4 regions of the Kocuria rhizosphaericola genome follow, and region 2 is predicted to be linked to each of the others. Evidence: riboswitches for the same ligand, from Rfam matches in the RefSeq annotation. Region 2 holds a riboswitch; each other region holds the start of a gene.
What was found. A riboswitch is a leader RNA that binds a small molecule or an ion and turns the genes downstream of it on or off. The one in region 2 is predicted to bind S-adenosylmethionine.
Positions count from the first base shown of each region.

Region 1: it holds a riboswitch for S-adenosylmethionine, as region 2 does, so the genes downstream of both, ACH9D2_RS04105 (methylenetetrahydrofolate reductase) here and ACH9D2_RS19075 (MetQ/NlpA family ABC transporter substrate-binding protein) in region 2, are expected to answer to the same signal.
Region 3: it holds a riboswitch for S-adenosylmethionine, as region 2 does, so the genes downstream of both, ACH9D2_RS05815 (hypothetical protein) here and ACH9D2_RS19075 (MetQ/NlpA family ABC transporter substrate-binding protein) in region 2, are expected to answer to the same signal.
Region 4: it holds a riboswitch for S-adenosylmethionine, as region 2 does, so the genes downstream of both, ACH9D2_RS17880 (bifunctional o-acetylhomoserine/o-acetylserine sulfhydrylase) here and ACH9D2_RS19075 (MetQ/NlpA family ABC transporter substrate-binding protein) in region 2, are expected to answer to the same signal.

Region 1 covers NZ_JBISWK010000036.1:1,000-6,460, forward strand. Annotated here, with positions in the region: gene metE (5-methyltetrahydropteroyltriglutamate--homocysteine S-methyltransferase) at 1-1,431, opposite strand, end outside; gene ACH9D2_RS04105 (methylenetetrahydrofolate reductase) at 1,488-2,414, opposite strand; SAM riboswitch class I at 2,486-2,592, opposite strand; gene ACH9D2_RS04110 (glycosyltransferase) at 2,783-3,778, shown strand; gene ACH9D2_RS04115 (hypothetical protein) at 3,775-5,169, shown strand; gene ACH9D2_RS04120 (ArsR/SmtB family transcription factor) at 5,216-5,461, shown strand, end outside.
Region 2 covers NZ_JBISWK010000186.1:5,482-10,942, reverse strand. Annotated here, with positions in the region: gene ACH9D2_RS19085 (methionine ABC transporter permease) at 1-410, opposite strand, end outside; gene ACH9D2_RS19080 (methionine ABC transporter ATP-binding protein) at 467-1,546, opposite strand; gene ACH9D2_RS19075 (MetQ/NlpA family ABC transporter substrate-binding protein) at 1,543-2,436, opposite strand; SAM riboswitch class IV at 2,536-2,652, opposite strand; gene dxr (1-deoxy-D-xylulose-5-phosphate reductoisomerase) at 2,724-3,998, opposite strand; gene ACH9D2_RS19065 (GlsB/YeaQ/YmgE family stress response membrane protein) at 4,126-4,398, opposite strand; gene ACH9D2_RS19060 (sodium:solute symporter family transporter) at 4,621-5,461, opposite strand, start outside.
Region 3 covers NZ_JBISWK010000052.1:3,999-9,459, reverse strand. Annotated here, with positions in the region: gene ACH9D2_RS05830 (cell division protein PerM) at 1-1,286, opposite strand, end outside; gene ACH9D2_RS05825 (glycosyltransferase) at 1,459-2,628, shown strand; gene ACH9D2_RS05820 (PIN domain-containing protein) at 2,632-3,015, opposite strand; gene ACH9D2_RS05815 (hypothetical protein) at 3,027-3,260, opposite strand; SAM riboswitch class IV at 3,275-3,400, opposite strand; gene ACH9D2_RS05810 (hypothetical protein) at 3,804-4,100, shown strand; gene ACH9D2_RS05805 (hypothetical protein) at 4,226-4,411, opposite strand; gene cspE (transcription antiterminator/RNA stability regulator CspE) at 4,577-4,783, opposite strand; gene ACH9D2_RS05795 (TetR/AcrR family transcriptional regulator) at 5,099-5,461, opposite strand, start outside.
Region 4 covers NZ_JBISWK010000175.1:11,204-16,664, forward strand. Annotated here, with positions in the region: gene metX (homoserine O-acetyltransferase MetX) at 1-1,166, opposite strand, end outside; gene ACH9D2_RS17880 (bifunctional o-acetylhomoserine/o-acetylserine sulfhydrylase) at 1,163-2,575, opposite strand; SAM riboswitch class IV at 2,652-2,767, opposite strand; gene ACH9D2_RS17885 (VOC family protein) at 2,910-3,548, shown strand; gene ACH9D2_RS17890 (CPBP family intramembrane glutamic endopeptidase) at 3,587-4,366, opposite strand; gene ACH9D2_RS17895 (S9 family peptidase) at 4,439-5,461, shown strand, end outside.

The DNA.
Region 1 (5,461 bases), on a different contig from region 2:
GAGGGTCCCGGCCCGGTGCTGGGCGCGGGCGGCACGGACCTCGGCCGTCTGGGGGTAGGAGCCGATCGTGGTGGTGGGCAGCGGGGGCAGGGGCCCGGATGCCGTGAAGGACCGTCCCTCCTGCGCGGCCCGGCGGACCTCCGCGGGCGCCCGGCCGATGTCCGCGGCGGTCAGGGCCCCGGCGCGCTCGCGGACGGCCGCGTCGCGGACCCCCGCGGCGCTCTCCCGGGTGCGCCGGGCCTCGGCCGCCTCGGCCAGCTGCGCCGCGACCGCCTCCGCGCCCGCGGCGAGGCCGCGCGCCAGGGTGACGATCTCGCCGACCTTCTGGTCGGCGAACGCGAGCCAGCTCCGCAGCAGCGGGTCCAGCCCGGCCTCCTCGGCCACGTCGTGCGGGACGTGGAACAGGGACGTGGAGGAGGCCACGGACACCTGGGCGCCGCCGCGGGCCAGCACCGCGAGCTGGTCGAGCCGGCCGGTCAGGTCGGCCCGCCACACGTTGTGCCCGTCGACGGCCCCGGCCACGAGCACGGCGGAGTCCTCGCCCTGGAAGAACTCCAGCTCCTCGGGGGTCGGCGCCGCGCCCTTGACGAGGTCGAGGTGCAGGGCCTCCACCCCGGAGCAGGCCAGCGGGTGCAGCAGCGGCCCGGGGGAGCCGTAGGAGGTGGTGACGAACAGCTGCGGGCGCCGGGGGGCGGCGGACAGGGTCGTGTAGGCGTCCCACACGGACGGGGCGAGCTGCTCGGCGGGGACGTGCTGGTCCGCCACGAGCGCCGGCTCCTCCAGCTGCACCCAGTCCGCGCCGGCCGCGGCGAGCTCGCCCAGCAGCTCCGCGTACACCGGGAGCAGCTCGGGGAGCCGCTGCAGGGGGTCGAAGCCCGCGGGGGCGTCGTCGTCGGCCTTGGCGAGGAGGAGGAAGGACACGGGGCCCACGAGGACCGGGCGGACGGCGAAGCCGTGCGCGGTGGCGCGGCGGACGTCGGCCACTAGCCGGTCGGCGGTGGCGCGGAACGGGGTGTCCGGGCCGATCTCCGGCACGAGGTAGTGGTAGTTGGTGTCGAACCACTTGGTCAGCTCGAGCGGCGCGCGCCCGGCGTCGCCACGGGCGAGCACGAAGCTCGCGTCGAGGTCGAGCCGGCCCTCGGCGTCGGCGAGGTCGGCGAAGCGGGACGGGACCGCCCCGAGGGCCACGGTGGTGTCCAGGACCTGGTCGTAGAGGGGGAACGCCGCGGGCAGGGACGAGTCCTGGGCGCCGAGGCCCAGCTCCACGAGCCGGCGGTAGGTGGCCAGCTGCAGGTCGGCGGCCGCCGACTCGAGCTCCTCGCGGGTCGAGCGCCCGGCCCAGTAGGCCTCGAGGGCCTTCTTCAGCTCGCGGCGGCGGCCGATCCGGGGGTAGCCGGTGATGGTGGCGGCGGGGAACGGGACAGTGGTCATGAGGATCTCCTGGGAGGTGTTGTGAGTTCGTGCGGAAGGGCGGGGAGGCGGCGTGCTCACGCGGGGAGCAGCAGGTCGTCGAGCGGGACGGGCACGTGCGGGACGCGGGGGAGCTCCACGTGCTCCAGCAGGTCGAGCGCGGCCCGGTGCTCGTTGAAGGTGTAGAGGTGCAGGCCGGGGGCGCCGGCGTCCAGGGCGGCGCGGGCCAGCCGGGCCGCGAAGGCCACGCCGGCCCGGTGCCGCTCCGCGGGCCCGGGGGCGTCCTCGAGCGCGGCGGCCAGGCCGGGGTGGGGCGCCAGGCCGGCCAGCCGGCACAGGGTCTGCAGCCGCCGCGGATCGGTGACCGGCATGATCCCGGGGACGATCGGGATGGTCACCCCGGCTGCGCGGGCCGCGGCGACCAGGCGCTCGTAGCGCTGCGGACGGAAGTAGACCTGCGTGATCGCGAAGTCCGCCCCGGCGCGCTGCTTGGCCAGCAGCACCTCGACGTCGTGGCGGAACGAGGGGGACTCCGGGTGCCGGGTCGGATAGGCGGCCACGCCCACGGCGAGCCGGCCGGCCGCCAGGGACGCCGTGTGGCTCTGCTCGACCTCGCGCACGAGCTCCACCAGCTCGCCGGCGTACCGGAGCTCGCCCGGCTCCGCCCCCGGGTCACGGTCCCCGCGCAGGGCCAGGACGCCCCGGACGCCGCGGCGGACCAGCGAGGCCACGGTCTGCTCCAGCTCGGCCCGGGTGCTCCCGACGCACGTGAGGTGCGCCAGCGGCCGCAGGCTCGTGCGGGCCAGGAGGTGGTCGAGCAGGGCGAGCGAGCTGTCCCGGCGCTGCTCGTCCCCGCTGTACGTCACGGAGACGTGGTCGGGACGGGTGGGCTCGAGCTCCTCGATGGTCCGCAGCAGGGTGGCGGCGCTCGCCGGGCCGCGGGGCGGATAGAGCTCGTAGGACAGGGACGGCGGCGCCGGCCGGGCGATCGGGCGTGGTGTCACGTTCTTCCTCCAAGGGTCACCCCGAGGGAGGGCGCCAGCCGTCCCTCGGGCGGACCCGGGAGGCTGCGACAGCTCCATCGGTCCTGGCGGGAGCACCGTTCCGCGCACCCCGTGGCGGGGGCGCGGATGGTTGCTGCGGCGTCGACGAGCCAGGTCTCTCGGCCGCTCTGGATAGATGCAAGGCCCATTCCAGCGGCTGCCCCGCCGTGCTGCCAAGCCCGGGCGCCCAGAAGACGCGGGTGCGCCGACTGTGACGACCACGACGTCACAGGACGCAACACGGACGCGCGGACCACGGTCCTGCGCCCCTCGCGCCCTCGTCATAATGGACGAGTCACCCCGACTCCGGACCGCAGGAACGAGTGCCCATGCTTCCCACCCCCCGCATCGTGGCCGTTGTGCCGTGCCACAACGAGGAGGCGGCGATCGCGAAGGTCGTCACCGACCTGCACGCCGCGGTGCCCGGCATCGAGGTGCACGTCTACGACAACTGCTCGACGGACGGCACCGCCGAGGCCGCGCGGCGTGCCGGGGCACACGTGCGGCGCGAGGAGGAGAAGGGCAAGGGCAACGTGGTCCGGCGGGCCTTCGCGGACCTGGACGCCGACGTCTACCTGCTCATCGACGGCGACGACACCTACGACGTCGCCGACGCCCCTGCCATGATCGAGACCCTGCTGTCCGGGCCCTACGACCACGTGCTGGGCGTGCGCCGGCAGGTCACCAGCACCGCGTACCGGTCGGGGCACGAGTCCGGCAACAGGTTCTTCAACGGCCTCGTCACCTTCGCCTTCCGCCGGAAGGTCTCCGACATGCTCAGCGGTTACCGGGTCTTCTCGCGCCGCTTCGTCAAGTCCTTCCCCGCGCTGTCGCGCGAGTTCGAGATCGAGACGGAGCTGACCGTCCACGCCGTCAACGCCCGGGTGCCGCAGGCCGAGGTCGCCGTGGGCTTCCGCGACCGGGCCGCCGGCAGCGAGAGCAAGCTGCGGACCTACCACGACGGCTTCCGGATCCTGGGCATCTTCGGGCAGCTCCTCTTCCACGAGCGCCCGTTCCTCGTCACCGGCGCCGTCTCCCTGGCCCTGTTCCTCCTGGGCCTGGTCCTCGGCCTGCCCGTGATCGCGGAGTTCGCGGGCACCGGTCTCGTCCCCCGGTTCCCGACGGCGTTCCTGGCCGCCTCCCTGATGGTCCTCGCCGGGGTGTTCCTGCTCATGGGCGTGCTCCTGAGCGGCCAGGCGAAGATCCGCCGGGAGACCTCCCGGCTGTTCTACCTGCGCCTCCCGGCTCCTCCGTGGAGCGGCGGGGACGGCCCGGGCCGGCGGGCCGGGGACCACGGTGCGGACCACCGGCGGCAGGTCCCGTGAGCGCGGGACGGGAGGCCGTGCGGGCGCGGCTGCTCCCCCTGCTGCCCTGGGCCCAGGGGCTGGGGATGCTGCTGGTCCTGCAGTTCGCCCTGTTCGGGCTGCTGACGCTGGGCCAGGCCGTGCCGGACCGGCCCATCGTCGAGAACCTCGTCGCGGCCGTCGAGGACGGCACCTACGGGCCCATCGACGCGATCGACCGGATGGGCACCCCCGCGGACACCTTCACCGAGTGCGTCGTGGCGGGGACGGGCCTGGGCGCGTCCCCGGAGGAGTCCGCGTTCAGCCGGGCGATCCGGATGCCCCGCCTGGCCACCTGCGGCGGGGGGCCGGAGCAGCTGCGGGCGATCTCCGAGGGGGCCGTGCTCACCGACAACGACTACTTCAAGTACTGGGCCGGCTACACCGTGATCACGCGTCCGGTGATGGCCCTGACGGGCATCGAGGGGCTGCGGATCGTCTCGGGCACCCTCATGGTGCTCGCCCTGGTCGGCGCGTTCCTCGCGGTCCGCGCCCGGACCTCCACCGCCGTGGGACTGGCCCTCGTCCTGCCGTACGTCGTGGGAACGAACCTGCTGTCCACGCCCTCGACGTCCTTCAGTCAGTCGATCTCCATCGCCTTCATCTTCCTGTCCGTGATCCTCTCCGCCCTCGGGGCGGGACGCTCGCCCCGGATGGCGTACTCGGGGGTCGCCCTGGGCGCCGCGCTCTTCTGCTTCGTGGACCTCCTCACGACCCCCGCCGTGCCGTGGGCGATGTCCGCCTTCGCCGTGGGAGCCGTGACGTGGTACCACCGCCGCGAGCTCGGCGCGACCCTCCTGGCCGTGGTCCTCGGCGGAGTGGTCTGGCCGGTGGCCTTCGCCGTCACCTGGCTCGCACGGTGGGTCATCGCGGGCGCCTTCCTGGGTTTCCCGGCCACCCTGGAGGTGGTCCGCCGCAACGTCGGGAACCGGACCGGAGGCGACCACGCGGGGGTCTCCGAGGCGTTCGGGGCGGGGGCGCGCGTCAACGTCCACTACTGGTGGACCATGGTGCCCACCTCGGGGCTCGTGCTGACCGGCTGCCTGCTCGCGGCGGCCGTGGGCCTGGTCCTGGCGCTGCGACGGGGAGGGCTCGCCCGGTGGGGGGTCGCCGCCGTCCTGTCCCTGCCGGCCGTGGTCGTGCCCGTCTGGTACACGGTGCTCAGCAACCACTCCCAGATCCACGCGTTCTTCGTCAACCGCGGGGTGGCGGCCGCGCTGGCCGTCGTCACGGCCGCCTGCCTGGCCGCGGCCGTGCGGCCGCGCACGGGACCCGGGGCACCGCAGGTCTCCGAGGAGGCCGAGGAGCCCGCGACGATCCCCGCCCGTCACGATCCGGTCCCGGACCTTGCCCCGATCTCGCGGGAGACCTAACCTTTAACAACCAAAAGGTTGATCAAGGAATCAGTTGACAAACACCGTGGACGCCGGCGACGACGACCTCCTCGACAAGGCCTTCCTGGCCCTCGCCGACCCGGTCCGCCGCCGCATCGTCGCCCGGCTCAGCCGGGGACCGGCCACGGTCACCGAACTGGCGGAACCCTTCGCGATCTCCAAGCAGGCGGTCTCGAAGCACATCCAGGTCCTCGAGCAGGCGCAGCTCGTCACGCGCACCCGTGACGCCCAGCGCCGGCCCGTCCACCTGGACCCCGCACGGCTCGAGGCG
Region 2 (5,461 bases):
ATGACCAGGAAGGTGTAGCCGAGCACGAGGGGGCCCAGCGCCTCGGGCAGGATCACCGTGGTGATGATCCTGGCGCGGGAGACCCCCATGGAGCGGGCGGCCTCGACGACGCCGGGGTCCACGCTCATGAGGTTCTGCTCCACGATGCGCGCCACCGCGAACATCGCCCCGATGGTCATCGCGAAGATCGCCGCGTTGGGCCCGAGCCGGGTCCCGACGACCTCCTGGGTCACCGGTCCGAGCGCGGCCAGCAGGATGATGAACGGGATCGGCCGGACGAAGTTCACCACGAGGTTGAGCCCCTCGTGGACCGCGCGGTTCTCCAGGATGTTGCCGCGGCGGGTGACGTAGAGGCCCACGCCCACGAGCAGTCCGAGCGCACCGGCGAGCAGCAGCGTGACGGCCACCATGTAGAGGGTCTCCCCGAGCGCGGCCAGCAGCTCGGGTCCCAGGACGGACCAGTCGTTCACGCGGCCACCTCTCTCAGGGTCGTGATGCGGGACATCTCGTCGACCACGGCCTGCACAGCCGCGTCCTCGCCCGTCAGCTCGAAGGTCAGGGACCCGAAGGACTGCTCCTGGAGCACGCTGATCCCGCCGTAGGCGATGGTGAAGCGGACTCCGCGGGCGGCGCCGTCGGAGAGCACCCCGCCGATGTCCACGCCGTCGCCGACGTCCACGATCACCAGGCGGCCGCGGTGGGCGCGGCGCAGCCGCTCCACCTCGCGGGCGTCGGGCACCGAGTGCAGGACGGAGGAGACGAAGCGGCGGGCGGTCTCGGTGCGGGGCCGGGCGAAGATGTCCACGGTGGAGCCGTGCTCCACGACCTTCCCGTCCTGCATCACGGCCACCCGGTCGGCGATCGCCCGGACCACGTCCATCTCGTGGGTGATGATCACGATGGTGATCCCCAGTTCCCGGTTGACCCGCTGCAGCACCTGGAGCACCTCCTGCGTGGTCTCCGGGTCGAGGGCGCTCGTCGACTCGTCGGCCAGGAGCAGCTTCGGACTGGTCGCCAGGGCGCGGGCGATGCCCACGCGCTGCTTCTGCCCGCCGGAGAGCTGCTCCGGGTAGTTGCGGGCCCGCGCGGACAGGCCCACGAACTCGAGCAGCTCGGCCACCCGGGCCCTGCGCTTCTCCTTGGGCCAGCCGGCCCGCTTGAGCGGGTACTCGACGTTGCCGGCGACGGTGCGGGAGGTGAAGAGGTTGAACTGCTGGAAGATCATGCCGATCTCCTGCCGCACGGGCGCCAGCTCGGTCTCGCGCCGGCCGGCCACCTCGAAGCCCTCCACGGTCAGGGAGCCCGAGGACACGGGCTCGAGCCCGTTGATCAGGCGCACCAGGGTGGACTTGCCGGCCCCGGAGTAGCCGATCACGCCGAAGATCTCGCCGCGGCGGACGTCGAGGCTGACGTCGTCGACCGCGAGCACCTCCCGCGCCGCCCGCCCCGAGCCGGTGCGGAAGGTCTTGGAGACGTTGCTGAAGCGGACGAGCACCTCGTCCGGGCGCCCGGGTGAGGGCGGCCCGGCGGGGACCGCCGCGCTCACTGCTCCTGGTCCTTGAGCTCCTGCTGGTAGCGCTCGGTCAGCTCCTGCAGCTCCTGCTGCTCCAGCTGCAGCGGCACGGCGGTGTCCTTCGTCTCCGTCATCTCGGCCTCGAGCACGGGCTCCTCGTGGTAGAGGCCGGCCACCTGCTGGAGGGTCTCGTCGTCGGCGAGCTCCTCGGTCGTGGTGAAGAGGTTGACATAGGCGCGCGAGCCCTCGGCCTCGGGGTCGTCCTGGGCGAGCGCCGACTTCGGGTCGATGTCCGCCCGCGAGAGGAAGTCGTTGTTGATGACCGAGCCGGCCACCGAGTCCAGCGAGAGCACCGTCTGCTCCGCGGAGACCGGGGTGACCTTCACCGTCGAGGCCTCGGTGTCGACGTCGAGCTCGGTGGGGATGAGGGTGTCGGAGGTCAGCTCGACCAGGCCCGCGGACTCGAGGACGAGCAGGGCGCGGGAGAGGTTCACGGCGTCGTTGGGCACCGCGATCTCGTCGCCCTTCTGGAACTGCTCGACGGAGTCGTACTGGTTGGAGTACAGGCCCAGCGGGTAGATCGAGGTCGAGCCGATCGGGGTGATCGAGCCCCCGGCCGAGTTGTTGTAGTCCGCGAGGAACGGGATGTGCTGGAACCAGGTCATCTCCACGTCGCCGGACTCGGTGGCGGGGTTCGGCTGGTTGTAGTCGGAGAAGTCGACGTACTCGACGGTGATGCCCTGCTCCTCGGCCAGCTTCTTGAGGGCGTCGTGGGTCGGGTCGGTGCCCACGACACCGATGGTGACCTTGTCGTCGGCGAGGACGCCCTCGCCGGAGGACTCCCCGGCGGAGCCGCCGCAGGCGGTGAGGGTGAGGCCGAGGGTCGTGGCCAGGGCGAGGAGGGGGAGGCGCTGCGATCGCATGTGGTGCCTTTCCGTGGGTCCGTAGGTGTCGGAGGTTCCACCAGGGCCGGGATCCGGCGGCGACGGCCGATCGGCGCGCGGAAGGGCGCGGTGGGCGTCGAGCCGTACTTGCCGCCGACCGTCGTCGGCCGTGGCCGGATGGTTCACCTGGGGCACCCCACTACGGGAGAGGGTTGCCGCCCAGCAAGCCAGGGCTTCGTGCTGGGACTCGTCATCCGGCGGACAGACTAGCACGGCGGCGCCGGGGTCCGGTGCCCCGGTGCGGGCGCCCGGGCGGAGGCGCCCGGTCAGCCGGCGAGGACCTCGCGGGCCCGGCGGCGGGCCCGGCGCTCGGCCGCCAGGACGGCCTCGAGCTCCAGCGGGCCGTCGTCGTCGTGCTCGTCCAGCACCGCCGCGACCGTGTCCACGATGGCCGGGAACCGGATGCGGCCGTCGTGGAAGGCGTGCACCGCCTCCTCGTTGGCCGCGTTGAACACGGCGGGGAACGTCCCGCCCCGCTCCCCCGCCGCCTTGATGAGCTCGACGGCGGGGAACGCCACGGGGTCGAGGGGCTCGAAGGTCCACTCGGTGGCGCGCGTCCAGTCGCACGGCAGGGCCGCGCCGGGCACCCGGTGGGGCCAGGCCAGACCGAGGGCGATGGGCAGGCGCATGTCCGGGGGCGAGGCCTGGGCGAGGGTGGAGCCGTCCACGAACTGGACCATGGAGTGGACCACCGACTGCGGGTGGACCACCACGTCGATCCGCTCGAGGGGCACCTCGAAGAGCAGGTGGGCCTCGAGCACCTCGAGGGCCTTGTTCACCATGGACGCCGAGTTGGTCGTCACCATCAGGCCCATGTCCCACGTCGGGTGGCGCAGCGCGTCCGCCGGCGTGACCGTCTCGAGCTCCGCCCGGGACCGGCCGCGGAACGGGCCGCCGGAGGCCGTCAGCACGAGCCGGTCCACCTCCCCGGCGGAGCCGCCGCGCAACGCCTGCGCGAGCGCGGAGTGCTCGGAGTCCACGGGGATCAGCGCGTCCGGGTCCCCGGTGGCCGCGGCGGCCGCCTTGACGAGGGCGCCGCCGGCGATCAGCGACTCCTTGTTCGCCAGGGCGAGCTTGTGCCCGGCCCGCAGCGCCGCCAGCGTGGGGGCGAGCCCGATGGAGCCGGTGATGCCGTTGAGCACGAGTTCCGCGCCGGGATGGGCGGCGGCCGTGGACGCGGCGTCGGGGCCGTGCTCGATCTCGGGGCGGTAGTCCCCCGCCCGGGCGGACGTGGCCCGCTCCGCGATCAGGCGGGCCAGCCGGGCGGCGTCCTCGCCGGTGCCGCTCGTGGCCACGAGCGCGGCGCGGGTCTCGACGGCCTGGTCGGCCAGCAGCTCGAGGCGGCTCCGTCCGGCGGCGAGGGCGACCACGGTGAACGGGGGCTGCCCCTCGAGTTCGCGCGCGGCCCGCACGACGTCGAGCGCCTGGGTGCCGATGGAGCCCGTCGAGCCGAGGACGCTGATCCTGCGGGGACCGGCGGCGACCAGGGCCTGCAGCTCGGGCGTCTGACGGGTGCGGGGCGAGGAGGCGAGGGGCGTCATGGCCCCAGTATCCCTCGGAGGCCGCCCAGGACCGGTGCCGCGGCGGTGCGCCGCCCCGGGCGCGGACGCGACGAGGCCCCGTCCACCGGGAACGGTGGACGGGGCCTCGCGGACCGGTGAGGTCGGGTCAGTGCGTGGCGCGGCCCTTGCGGCCGGTGATCAGGCCCCAGATGAGCAGCACGATGAGCGCGCCGCCGATGGCGAGGAGCCAGGTGGTCAGCGAGAAGAAGGTGCTGATGTCGACGCCGAACAGCGCCGAGCCGATGAAGCCTCCGAGGAGGGCGCCGACGATGCCGAGGATCATGGTGACGATGATTCCGCCACCCTGGTTGCCCGGCATGATGAGCTTCGCGAGGGCGCCGGCGATGAGGCCGAGGACGATCCAACCGATGATTCCCATGATTGCTCCTTATCCGTCCCGGGAGGGACTTTTAGTGTACGCAACCGGCCAGTATCCCTGGAATACCCTGAACCGGCTTCGTTACCCACAGTAGCCGACGGTCAGCTCGCTGTCTTTTTACTTTAGCGAAAAATTGGGAGGTCTCCGGGAAACGGCCCGGCCCGCCGGAAGCCGGAGCTTCGGGCGGGCCGGGGGTCGTCCCAGGTGGGAGCGGAGTTCGACTCAGTGGGCGACGGGCTTCTCGGCACCGATGCCTGTGAGCGAGCGCACCTCCATCTCGGACTGCTTGACCGGGTCCTCGAGGCGGCGCTCCGTCATGGAGCCGATGAAGCCCAGGAGGAAGGAGGCCGGGATCGAGACGAGGCCCGGGTTCTGCAGCGGGAACCACGCGAAGTCGGCCGTCGGGATCATCGACGTCTCGGCACCGGACATGACCGGGGAGAAGACGATGAGCCCCACGGACATGATCAGGCCGCCGTACATGGACCAGACGGCGCCGCGGGTGGTGAAGCGACGCCAGTACAGGGAGTACAGGATGGTCGGCAGGTTCGCCGAGGCCGCGACCGCGAAGGCGAGCGCCACGAGGAAGGCGACGTTCTGGCCCTGTGCGCCGATGCCGCCCGCGATGGACACCAGGCCGATGACCACCACGGTGGTCTTGGCGACCTTCAGCTCCTTGCGGGGGTCCGAGTCGCCCTTCTTGATGACGCTCGTGTAGATGTCGTGGGCGAAGGACGCCGAGGCCGTGATGGCCAGGCCGGCGACGACCGCGAGGATCGTGGCGAAGGCCACCGCCGCGATGATGCCCATCAGCAGCGAACCACCGAGCTCGAACGCCAGCAGCGGGGCCGCGGAGTTCACGCCGCCCGGTGCCGCCTGGATCCGCTCGGCGCCGATGAGGGCCGCCGCGCCGAAGCCCAGGATCAGGGTGAACAGGTAGAACAGGCCGATCAGCGCGATCGCCCAGACCACCGAGGTGCGGGCCTCCTTGGCCGTGGGCACCGTGTAGAAGCGCATCAGCACGTGGGGCAGGCCCGCGGCGCCGAAGACGAGGGCCAGGCCC
Region 3 (5,461 bases), on a different contig from region 2:
GCAGGCGTCCCGTCCCCGCCGTCCTCCGCACCGCGGGGCGGCGCGAACGACGGCTCGTGCTCGAGCCACGGTCCCACGACGCAGCCGACCGCCGTGCCCACGGCCACCTCGGCGCCGAACAGCAGCAGGACGGCCGGACCGTCGGGCCCCACGTCCGTGAGCCGGCCGAGCCCCAGCGAGCCGTGCGCCAGCCAGCTCAGCAGCATCACCAGCACGCCCGCGACCGCGCCCACGAAGAGCCCGGTCAGCAGGGTCGAGAGCGGGAACGTGATCCAGCGGGCGGGCAGCCGGAGCGCCATCCAGTCGTCCAGGTGGTTCTCCCCCTCGCGCAGGAACCACCAGCCGGCGAGGACACCGGCCAGGACCGGCAGCACGACCACCACGAGCGCCCACGCCGGCAGCTCCGCGGGCGGCAGCGCGGCGAGCGCCGGGAGCATCGGCACGGGCCCGGCGTCGGTGCCCAGCGGGGAGACGTGGGTGCCGGAGCCCAGGTCGAAGCCCGCGCCCGTGGCCCAGGCCAGGGCGTAGACGGCGAGGTTGGGCAGGTAGCCGAGCTGGAGCCCCGTCAGCGCGGTGTCCCCCGGCACGCCGGTGCCGAGCCGCTGGTAGACGCCCACCACGTCGTTCCAGTTCCAGAACAGGGCGGCGGCGAGCAGGGCCGCCCCGGCGCCGACCCCGGCGACGGCCGCGACGAACCCGGCGCGCAGCACGGCCCACACGTAGGACCCGGCCCAGCGGGAGTACTGGCTCGTGCGCTCGACCCACGCGGCGGCGTTGACGCCGATCAGCCCCGGCAGCGACCGGGAGGCCCGGTACGCGCCCACGAACGCGCCCAGGGCCACGGGAACGAGCGGGAAGACGGCCGCGGCCACCGGGCTCGCCGAGACCGGCCCGCCGCTGAACAGCAGCGCGGCCGCCGCGCCGAACGCGCAGTAGGCGGCGAGGCCGCTGAGGTACGGCTGCCAGAACTGACCCTCCCAGCAGGCGCGCGCCAGCCGCCTCCCGGCCTGCCACGCGAGCGCGAACGGCACGAGGGTCAGTCCCAGCGGGACGAGGTTGAGCGTCCCGGTGGTCGCGGGCAGTCCCGCCCCCGGGTCCAGGGCCACCTGGAGGGGCGTGAGGTGGGCGAGCAGCCACACGTGGCCGGAGAGCACGAACCCGCCGATCAGGCCGAGGGTGTCGAAGCCGTCGGCGAGCCACACCATGAGGACGGTCAGCAGGACCAGCAGGTAGGACACCACGGCCACGGAGCCGAGTTCCAGCACGCCCTGCAGCCACAGCGGCATCGGCACGCCACGGCGGTCGGGGCGTGCTGCGGGGGAGGAAGAGCCATGGGAGTTCATCACCGCCCATCCTCCCACGCCCGCGCGGCGCCCCGGCAGAGGCTTCACGGCGCCTTCACCGGCGGGCCACGTGCCGCTTCCCGTCCGGTCGCCCGCCCCGGGCAGGCTCGCGCACATGAGAGTCGCCGTGGTCGCCGAGCAGTTCCTCCCCCACCTGAACGGAGTCACCCACTCGGTGCTCCGGGTCGTCGAGCAGCTGGTCGCCGGGGGGCACGACGTCGCCGTCCTGGCACCCTCCTACGACCCCGCGCCGCTCGGGCGCCTCGTGGAGGACGTCGTCGAGGACCTCGACGGGGTGCCGGTGCACCGGCTGCCCGCCGTTCCCCTCACCGGCTACCCGGCCGTGCGCGTAGCCGGGGGGACCGTGGCGCGGGTGCGCCGGCAGCTGGCGCGCTTCCGGCCGGACGTGGTCCACGTGGCCTCCCCGTTCGTGCTGGGCCGCCGGGCGATCCTGGCGGCCCAGCAGCTCGGGGTGCCGTGCGTGGCGGTCTACCAGACGGACGTGCCCGGATACGCGGCCAAGTACGGGGCGCCGTTCCTCGAGCATCTCCTGTGGGGGCACGTGCGCTCCATGCACAACCTCGCCACGCTCACGCTCGCGCCGTCCACCTCGGCGGTCCGGCAGCTCACCGAGCACGGCGTCCACGACGTGCACCTGTGGCGGCGCGGGGTGGACACCACCCGCTTCTGCCCCCGGCACCGGGACGAGCAGTGGCGGGAGGAGGTCGGCGGCGGCCGGCGGATCGTCGGCTACGTGGGCCGGATCGCGCCGGAGAAGCAGGTCGAGGACCTCGCCGCGGTCGCGGACCTGCCCGGCACGCGGCTCGTGGTCGTGGGCTCGGGGCCGGAGGAGGACGCCCTGCGCCGCCGGCTCCCGCAGGCCCACTTCACCGGGCGGCGCAGCGGCGCCGACCTCGCGCGCATCATGGCGTCCTTCGACGTGTTCGTCCATCCCGGCGAGTTCGAGACGTTCTGCCAGACGATCCAGGAGGCCATGGCCTCCGGGGTGCCGGTCGTCGCGACCGGTCGGGGCGGGCCGCTCGACCTCGTGGACCGGTCCCGCACCGGCTGGCTCTACCCCCCGGGCGACCTCGGTGCGCTCCGCGGGCACGTGGTCGACCTCCTGGGCGACGAGGCGAAGCGGGCCGCGTTCGGCGCCGCCGCGCACGCGGCGGTCCAGGGCCGGACGTGGGACGTCCTGGTCGGACAGCTGCTCGAGCACTACGAGCACGCCGTGGAGCTCTCGGTGCGGGGGCGCGGCCCGCGCCACCGCCGCGCCGGCTGAGGGCTACCGCCGGGCGGGGGCCGCGTCCAGCACGGACGCCCCGGTGCCGGCGTACCGCCCCGGCTCCACGGTCAGCACGGTCAGCCCGTGCACCTGGGCCGTGGCGGCGGTGAGCCCGGCGAGCGGGTCGGCGGCCACCGTCGCGCCCAGCGAGCCCCACGCCCGGGCCACGGCGGCGTCCACCGGGAGCACCCGGCCCGGGAAGCGCAGCTCGAGCTGCTCCACCCACAGCGTCTCGTCGGGCCGCTCGGCGAGCAGCTCGCCGAGCACCGTGGCCGGCAGGAACAGCCGCCGGTGGCCGTGCCGGCGCAGGGCTTCGGCCAGCCCGGGGCAGCGCTCCGGGGTGCGCACCCCCAGCAGCACGGAACGGTCCAGGAGCAGGTCCACGGCGCGGGACCTCAGGCCGCGGCGGCGAGCTCCCCGCGGGCCGGAGCCAGCAGGAAGTCCACGAACTCGGTGCGGGCCTGCACGGCACGGGCGTAGTCCTCGAGGCTCATGGCGGAGACGCTGATGGGCGGGACGCTCCGGGCCGGGTCGCTCGGGACCGGGTCCCTTCCGGCTGGGACGCCCGGGGCGGTCTCGGAGAACGCTCCGGCACGGGCGGAGGGGGCAGGGGTGCGGGGGTCGGACATGACCGGGGATCCTTCGGGCGCTCTTGCTCGCACCGGGTACCGCCGCGGCGGTGATGCGAGCCGCTTCGTCATCCGAACCACCCGTGAACATGGGGTTGGTGCCCGGTCAAGTCGGAGCTTGCCGACCGGGTCTCTTGAAGCTGTCTCCATTGAACCACATCGGCGAGCTCCGCCCCGGCGGCATCCCGCGCCGCCCACCTGTGCGCCGGTCTTCCCCGGGACGTCACCGCTGCGACACCTCGGCGACACATCCCTCCGCTGGAATGGGCTCGGAACACCGGGGACGGCGCCGACGACGAGCCCGAGCATTACGTTTCAGTGACACAACTCACGACTCGCTTGTCGAGGTGTCGGAGCTCCGGGGTAGCCTGGATCTGCTTCTCGAGATGCGGCGTCCACGTGCTCGACCGGAGATCGACGATCCCCGACGAGCCCGTGGAGAGGCTCCGACCCGCTGCGCGCCAACCCGATGTTCCCGGGTGGATCGGATGACGAAGCGGCGGGCAACGCCATCGGATGCCTGCAAGAACGTCAGGAGAAAACATGACCATGTCCGAAGAAAGAACAGCCATCACCACCGACCAGCGCGAGGAGTGGATCGACGTGACCGTCACCGCCCTCCCCGATCTGCACCTCGTCCGGCTCACGTCGACCGACGGGGACGTGCAGGAGTACCTGAGCCCTGAGGCCGACGACCTCGCCGCCGCGGCGGAGCACGCGGAGGGAACCGCGCAATGGTGCGCCAAGTACCGCCAGCTCCTCGTCCCCGGAGCCCTCGCGGCCACCGGACGGCACCCGTTCTTCAAGCTCCACCCCTCGTCCCTCCCGCTGTCGGCGTAGCCTGCGGGCAGGACACGACGGAGGCCGCAGCCCATCGGGCTGCGGCCTCCGTCGTGGCCGGGCGCGGTGGATGCACGAGTGCAGGTACACGGACGAGCAGGCGTGCGGAGGGGTCCGCACGGCGCTCACTCAAGACCGTAGTCCCCCGCGGAGCCCCAGCCGCCGGCCTCGTCGGCGGAGCCGTCGAACTCCCACTCGGAGGCCTCGAGCTCGAAGGGCACGGTGACCTCCAGCTCGGCGTCGGGAATCCGGTTGACCACGAAGGGGTCCTCCGGCTCCGCCGCCGCGGGGCGCGGATCGGGAACGCTCACGGTGCTTCCTCCCGGGGCTCTGCTGCGGCGCGTCTCGCCCGCGCTTCTCTCCCAGTGATTCTGCCCCGTGAGACGCCCCCCGTGGGGCACGACGACAGAACCGCCGCCGGGCGGAGCCCGACGACGGTTCTGGAGGATCTGCGGGCCGGGGCCCGAGCAGGATCCTTAGGAGATGACGTTGATGTTCGCGGCCTGGGGGCCCTTGGGGCCGTCCTGGGTCTCGAACTCGACGCGGTCGTTCTCGTTCAGCGAGCGGAAGCCGTTCGAGTTGATCGCGGAGAAGTGGGCGAAGACGTCCTTGGAGCCGTCCTCGGGGGTGATGAAGCCGAAGCCCTTGTCAGCGTTGAACCACTTGACGATGCCGGTAGTCATGGGAGACCTGATCCTTCATGAGATGAACGTTTCCCGACGTTCGAGAAACAAAACAGTTGTGATGCATGGAAAACGTCTTCTCAGAAAAACTGCTGCACCCGAGTGGGCCGAACTGCTTGAAAGACAAAAACGAACCTCAACAACTGCGAACCACTGTACACGAGTTCCGGGACCGCACCACCCGGGTGGTGCCGGGGCACCGCGGACATCGCCCGAGGACCCCGCGCGGTGCGGGCGCACTCCGAACCCACCGCCCGGAGCCACTCAGGCCGGCACGCCACCGAGCTCGACCAGCAGCCGCCACCGGGTCGCGGCTCAGTCCGCCAGCAGGGCGTCGGCGACCGCCCGGAGCCGCGCCCGCTCCTCGAGGTCAGGGGCGAAGACGCCGGCGGCATCGGCGAACCACACGCCGTCGGCGAGCAGCCGCACGGCCAGCAGCCGGCTCCGGCGCTCGGCGGGCAGGTCCACGGGCAGGTCCACCCACGGTGCCACCCGCGCGACCCAGCGCTCCTTGAGCGTCGCGCGCAGCCGCTGGTCCGTGAGCATCACCAGGTCCGTCTCGTCGACCTCGCCCGAGAGGCACCAGTCCAGGTAGGCGCGCAGACGCTCGTCGGCCGGCACCTGCTCCGGCGGGGCGGAGAGGCGGCGGGACATCTGCGCGTCCCAGCCGTCCATCAC
Region 4 (5,461 bases), on a different contig from region 2:
GTCTCCACGAGCAGCTTGCCGAGCTGGGGCGCCTCGATGAGGAAGCCGTCGTGGCCCGAGGGCGAGGTGAGGGTGTGCCGCCGGGCGCCCCCGGGCAGCGCGGCGGCCAGGACGTCGGACTCGCGGGGCAGGTAGAGCCGGTCGGAGTCCACCGCCGCCACGAGCCACTCGCACGAGGTCACGGACAGCGCCTCCTCGAGCGTGCCGCGGTCCCGGGCGACGTCGTGGGACATGAGCGTCTCGTTGACGGCCAGGTAGCTGTTGGCGTCGAAGCGCCCGGCGAGCTTGGACGCCTGGTGGTCGAGGTAGCTCTCCACCTGGTAGCGCCCCCGCCCGTCGGGGTGCGTGCCGATGACGCGCTCGTCGGCCTGCGGCGAGCGCCCGAACCGGTGGTGCAGCTCGTCGGCCGAGCGGTAGGTGATGTGGGCGATCCGCCGTGCCAGGCCCAGGCCCGTGACGGGCAGCGGCCCGTCGTAGTAGTCCCCGCCGCGGAAGTGCGGGTCCTGGCGGATCGCGAGGTTCTGCGCCTGGCCCCACGCCAGCTGCTCGGCGCTGGACTGGGCGCACGCGGCGACCACCGCGCAGGCCCGGACCCGGTCCGGATAGGTCACGGCCCACTCCAGGGCCCGGGCACCGCCCATGGAGCCGCCGATGACCAGGCGCCAGGAGTCGATGCCGAGGGTGTCGGCCAGTGCCGCCTCGGCGTGCACGGAGTCCCGGACGGTGACGAGCGGGAAGCGGGAGCCCCAGGGGCGGCCCTCGGGGTCCACGCTCGACGGCGCGGGGGTCGCCGGGCCCGTGGACCCGTAGCAGCCGCCCACGATGTTGGTGCAGACCACGAAGTAGCGGTCCGTGTCGATCGCGGCGCCGGGGCCGATCAGGCCCTCCCACCAGCCGCCGGTCTCCGCGGCGCGCCGCTCCGCCTCGGGGGCGCCGTGACGGGCCCTGCCCGCCGCCACGTGGGTGTCCCCGGTGAGGGCGTGCTCCACGAGCACCGCGTTGGACCCGTCCGGGGCGAGCGTCCCCCAGGTCTCGTAGGCGATCCGGACCTCGGGCAGCCGGAAGCCCGACTCGAGCTCCAGCTCGCCGATCCCGGCCATGCGCGGCACGCCGTCCTCGCGGACGGCGGTCCCGGCGTCGGCGCCCTTCACGACGGTCACGGTCACTCCTGTCCCCCGTGCACGGCCGCGGCCGCGGCGAAGCCCTGCCCCAGGTCCGCCAGGATGTCGTCGATGTTCTCCAGGCCCACGGACAGGCGCACGAAGCCGGGCTCCACGCCGGAGGCCAGCTGCTCCTCGGGCAGGAGCTGGCTGTGCGTGGTGGACGCCGGGTGGATCACGAGGGAGCGGACGTCGCCGATGTTCGCGACGTTCGAGTGCAGGGTCAGGGCGTCCACGAAGGCGGCTCCGGCCTCCCGGCCGCCGTCGAGGACGAAGCCCAGGATCGAGCCGGCGCCGAGGGGCGCGTACTTCTGCGCCCGCCCGTGCCAGGGGGAGGACTCCAGTCCGGCCCAGGACACCGAGCGCACGTCCTCGCGCGCCTCGAGCCAGCGGGCCACCTTCCCGGCGTTGTCCACGTGCCGCTCCATCCGCAGGGACAGCGTCTCGATGCCCTGCTCGATGAGGAACGCGTTGAACGGGGAGATCGCCGAGCCGAGGTCGCGCAGCAGCTGCACCCGGGCCTTGAGGATGTAGGACAGATTGACGCCGAAGGGGCCCTCCGCCCCCAGTGCCTGGGCGTAGACGAGTCCGCCGTAGGACTCGTCGGGCAGGTTGAAGCCGGGGAAGCGCTCCGGGTAGCGGCCGAAGTCGAAGGCGCCGGAGTCCACGATGACGCCGCCGATCGCCGTGCCGTGCCCACCCAGGAACTTGGTGGCCGAGTGCACCACGACGTCCGCGCCCCAGCGGAAGGGCTGGACCAGGTACGGGGTCGCCACGGTGTTGTCCACGATGAGCGGCACCTCGTGGTCGTGGGCGATCCCGGAGACGGTCTCGATGTCGAGGACGTCGTTGCGCGGGTTCGGGATCGTCTCCGCGAAGAAGGCCTTGGTGTTCGGCCGGACCGCCCGCCGCCAGGCCTCGGGGTCGTCCGGGTCCGTCACGAAGGTGGTCTCGACGCCGAGCTTGGGCAGCGTGTACTTGAACAGGTTGTAGGTCCCGCCGTAGAGGCTCGGGCTGGCCACGATGTGGTCGCCCGCGCCGGCGACGTTGAGCACCGCGAACGTGGTCGCCGACTGCCCCGCGCTGAGCATCAGGGCGCCCACGCCGCCCTCCAGGGCGGCGATCCGGTTCTCCACGACCTCCGTGGTCGGGTTCCCGATCCGCGTGTAGATCGGGCCGAGCTCGGCGAGCGCGAAGCGGTCGGCCGCGGCCTGGGCGTCCGGGAAGACGAAGGATGTGGTCTGGTGGATCGGCAGGGCCCGGGAGCCGGTGACCGGGTCGGGGCTCTGCCCCGCGTGGATCTGCCGGGTCTCGAAGGCCCAGCCCCCCGGGTTCTCCGGGGTGGGCCGTTCGGCGGTGAAGACGTCGGTGCCGGAAGCGGGGACGTCGGTGCTGGAAGCGGGGGACTCGGACATGCCGTGGGACTCCTTGCGGGTGTCAGGGGTCCCGTCCCGGCCGAGGCGGTGCGGCCGGGAAGGGCCGGGCACCGGGGACCCGCGCTTGCTCGCTCGCCGGTCGCGAGGAGCCTGGTCTTCACCCAGGGCACCCCACCGCGGTGGAGGGTTGCCGGCCAGCTAGCTGGGGCTTGGACGCTGGCGCTCATGACCTGGACAGCATTCTCCGGATTCGGGCGACACGGCGTCAAGCCGGGTCCGGCCGTGACGCCCGGCGCGGGGCGCCGGGGGCACCACGCCGGGCGCGTCGCAGACCGATTTGGAGACGAAACTCACAGGGTGCCACGATGAGCCCATGAGAGTCGACCACGTGTCCTACGCCTGCCGCCCGGAGGGCCTGGCGGCCACCACCGAGCGCATCGCGGACCAGCTCGGGATCGAGCCGGTCAAGGGTGGGGTGCACCCACGTTTCGGCACCCGCAACATGATCCTGCCCCTCACCAACCACCAGTACGTGGAGGTCGTCGAGGTCCTCCAGCACCCGGCGGCGGAGAAGGCGCCCTTCGGCCAGGCCGTGCGCGCCCGGTCCGAGGCCGGCGGCGGCTGGCTCGGCTGGGTCGTGGAGGTCGACGACCTCACCCCCTTCGAGCAGCGCCTCGGGCGCCGGTCCGTGCCCGGTCAGCGGGTGTTCCCGGACGGGCGGTGCCTCGAGTGGCGCCAGATCGGCGTCAAGGGCCTGATCGCCGACCCCCAGCTGCCGTTCATGGTGCACTTCGAGTCCGGCCCCGAGATGCACCCGTCGCAGGCGCGGATCACGGACGTGGGCCTCGCGGGGATGTGCATCGCCGGGGCCCCGGAACGGGTCGCCGAGTGGCTGGGCGCCCCCGTCGAGACCGCGCTCCAGGACCTGGAGGTCGACTGGCGCTATCCGGACGGCACCCCGGGGGTGCTCTCCGTCACGTTCACCACCCCGGACGGCCCCGTCACCATCTGAGGCCGGGAGGGCCCGGGGCCCGCCCGGCGGACCCCGGCTCAGCCCAGCAGCCGGGCGGCGCCGAGGAATCCCACGGCGTCCAGCAGGAAGTGCGCGACGACGAGGGGCATCACCCGGCCGGTGCGCCGGTAGAGCTCCGCGAACACCAGGCCCATCAGCACGTTGCCGAGGAACGGCCCGATCCCCTGGTACAGGTGGTAGCTGCCGCGGAACAGGGCCGTGACCACCAGCACCACGGGCCAGCTCCAGCCGATGCGGGTCAGCCGGTCGGTGAGGAACGCGACCACGACGACCTCCTCGACCAGGGCGTGGCGCACGGCCGAGAGCAGCAGCACGGGAACCGTCCACCAGTGCTCGGCGAGCCCGGACGTCGTGACCTCGGCGGTGACGCCCAGGGCCCGGCCCGCGCCGTAGAGCACCAGCGTCCCCAGCCCCATGAGCAGGAAGAGCACGGTGCCCAGGCCGAGGTCCGGGACGGGCATGCGGGCGTCGAGACCGATCCGCCGGCGGACCGTGCCCAGCGCACCGGCGGAGCCGGCGAGCAGGTACAGGGCCAGCAGCACCGGCACCAGGTCCAGGGCGATGCCGGTGAGCTGGCGCAGCAGGTCGAAGAGCGGTTGCAGGCTCAGCGGCGGGTTCATCGTGGCTTGCGCCTCGGACAGCGGCCCGCGGGCGAGGTGCTCGGCGAGGGAGAGCACCGCGTAGAGGGCCGAGGCGCCCAGGGACACGCCCAGGACCAGCAGCACCTGCAGCCACAGGTCGGCGCGGGTGGATCCGAAGGCGGGCGGTCGCGGGGCGAGGTGGGCCGGGGTGCTCATGCGGCCATTCTGGCACCGGCCCGGCCGCCCCGGCCCGTCCTCTCCCGGGACGACTTCCCTAGGATGGGGGCCATGACTGTCCTTCCCCCGCAGATCCGCCAGCAGCCCGTCGAGCGCGCCTTCCACGGCCACGTGTTCTCCGACCCGTACGAGTGGATGCGGGACAAGGACTCCCCCGAGGTGCTCGCCCACCTCGCCGCGGAGAACGAGTACGCGGAGTCCGCCACCGCCCACCTCACGGGGCTGCGCGAGACGATCTTCGGGGAGATCAAGGACCGCACCCAGGAGACGGACCTGTCCGTGCCCAGCCGCCGCGGTGCCTGGTGGTACTTCGCCCGCACGGTGGAGGGCGGCGCGCACCAGGTGTTCTGCCGGGTCCCGGCGGTGACCACCGGCGACGTCATCGCCGACTGGACCCCGCCCGTCGTCGAGCCCGGCACCCCCATGACCGGGGAGCAGGTGCTCCTGGACGCCAACGCGGAGGCCGCGAAGCACGAGTTCTACTCCCTCGGCAGCTTCGACGTCTCCGAGGACGGGGAGCTGCTGGCCTGGGCCGAGGACGTCACGGGCGACGAGCGCTTCACGCTGCGCGTCCGGGACCTCACCACGGGAGCGCTGCTCGCCGACGAGATCCCCGGGACGTTCTACGGCTCCTTCCTCACCCCGGACGCCCGCGCCGTCTACTACACCGTGGTGGACGAGTCCTGGCGCCCCCACCAGCTGCGCCGGCACGAGCTGGGCACCCCGGTGGCCGAGGACGTCGTCGTCCACGAGGAGGCCGATCCCGGTCTCTGGCTCGGGGCGGGCCTGTCCGCGGACCGCCGCTGGATCGTGGTGGAGGCGATGTGCTCCGAGTTCTCCGAGCAGCTCATCCAGCCGGTCGCGGACCCGGCGGCGCCGCTGCGGGTGGTGCTCCCCCGCACCGACCGGGTGCTCTACGAGGCGGAGCCCCTGCTGCTGGACGGGCGGGAGCAGATCCTGCTGACCCACGACCACGAGGCCCCGAACTCCCGGATCTCCCTCATGGACCCGGCCGACCTCGGCCGCCCGGTCGCCGAGGTGGCCCTGCGCGACGTCGTGCCGGCCTCGGAGACC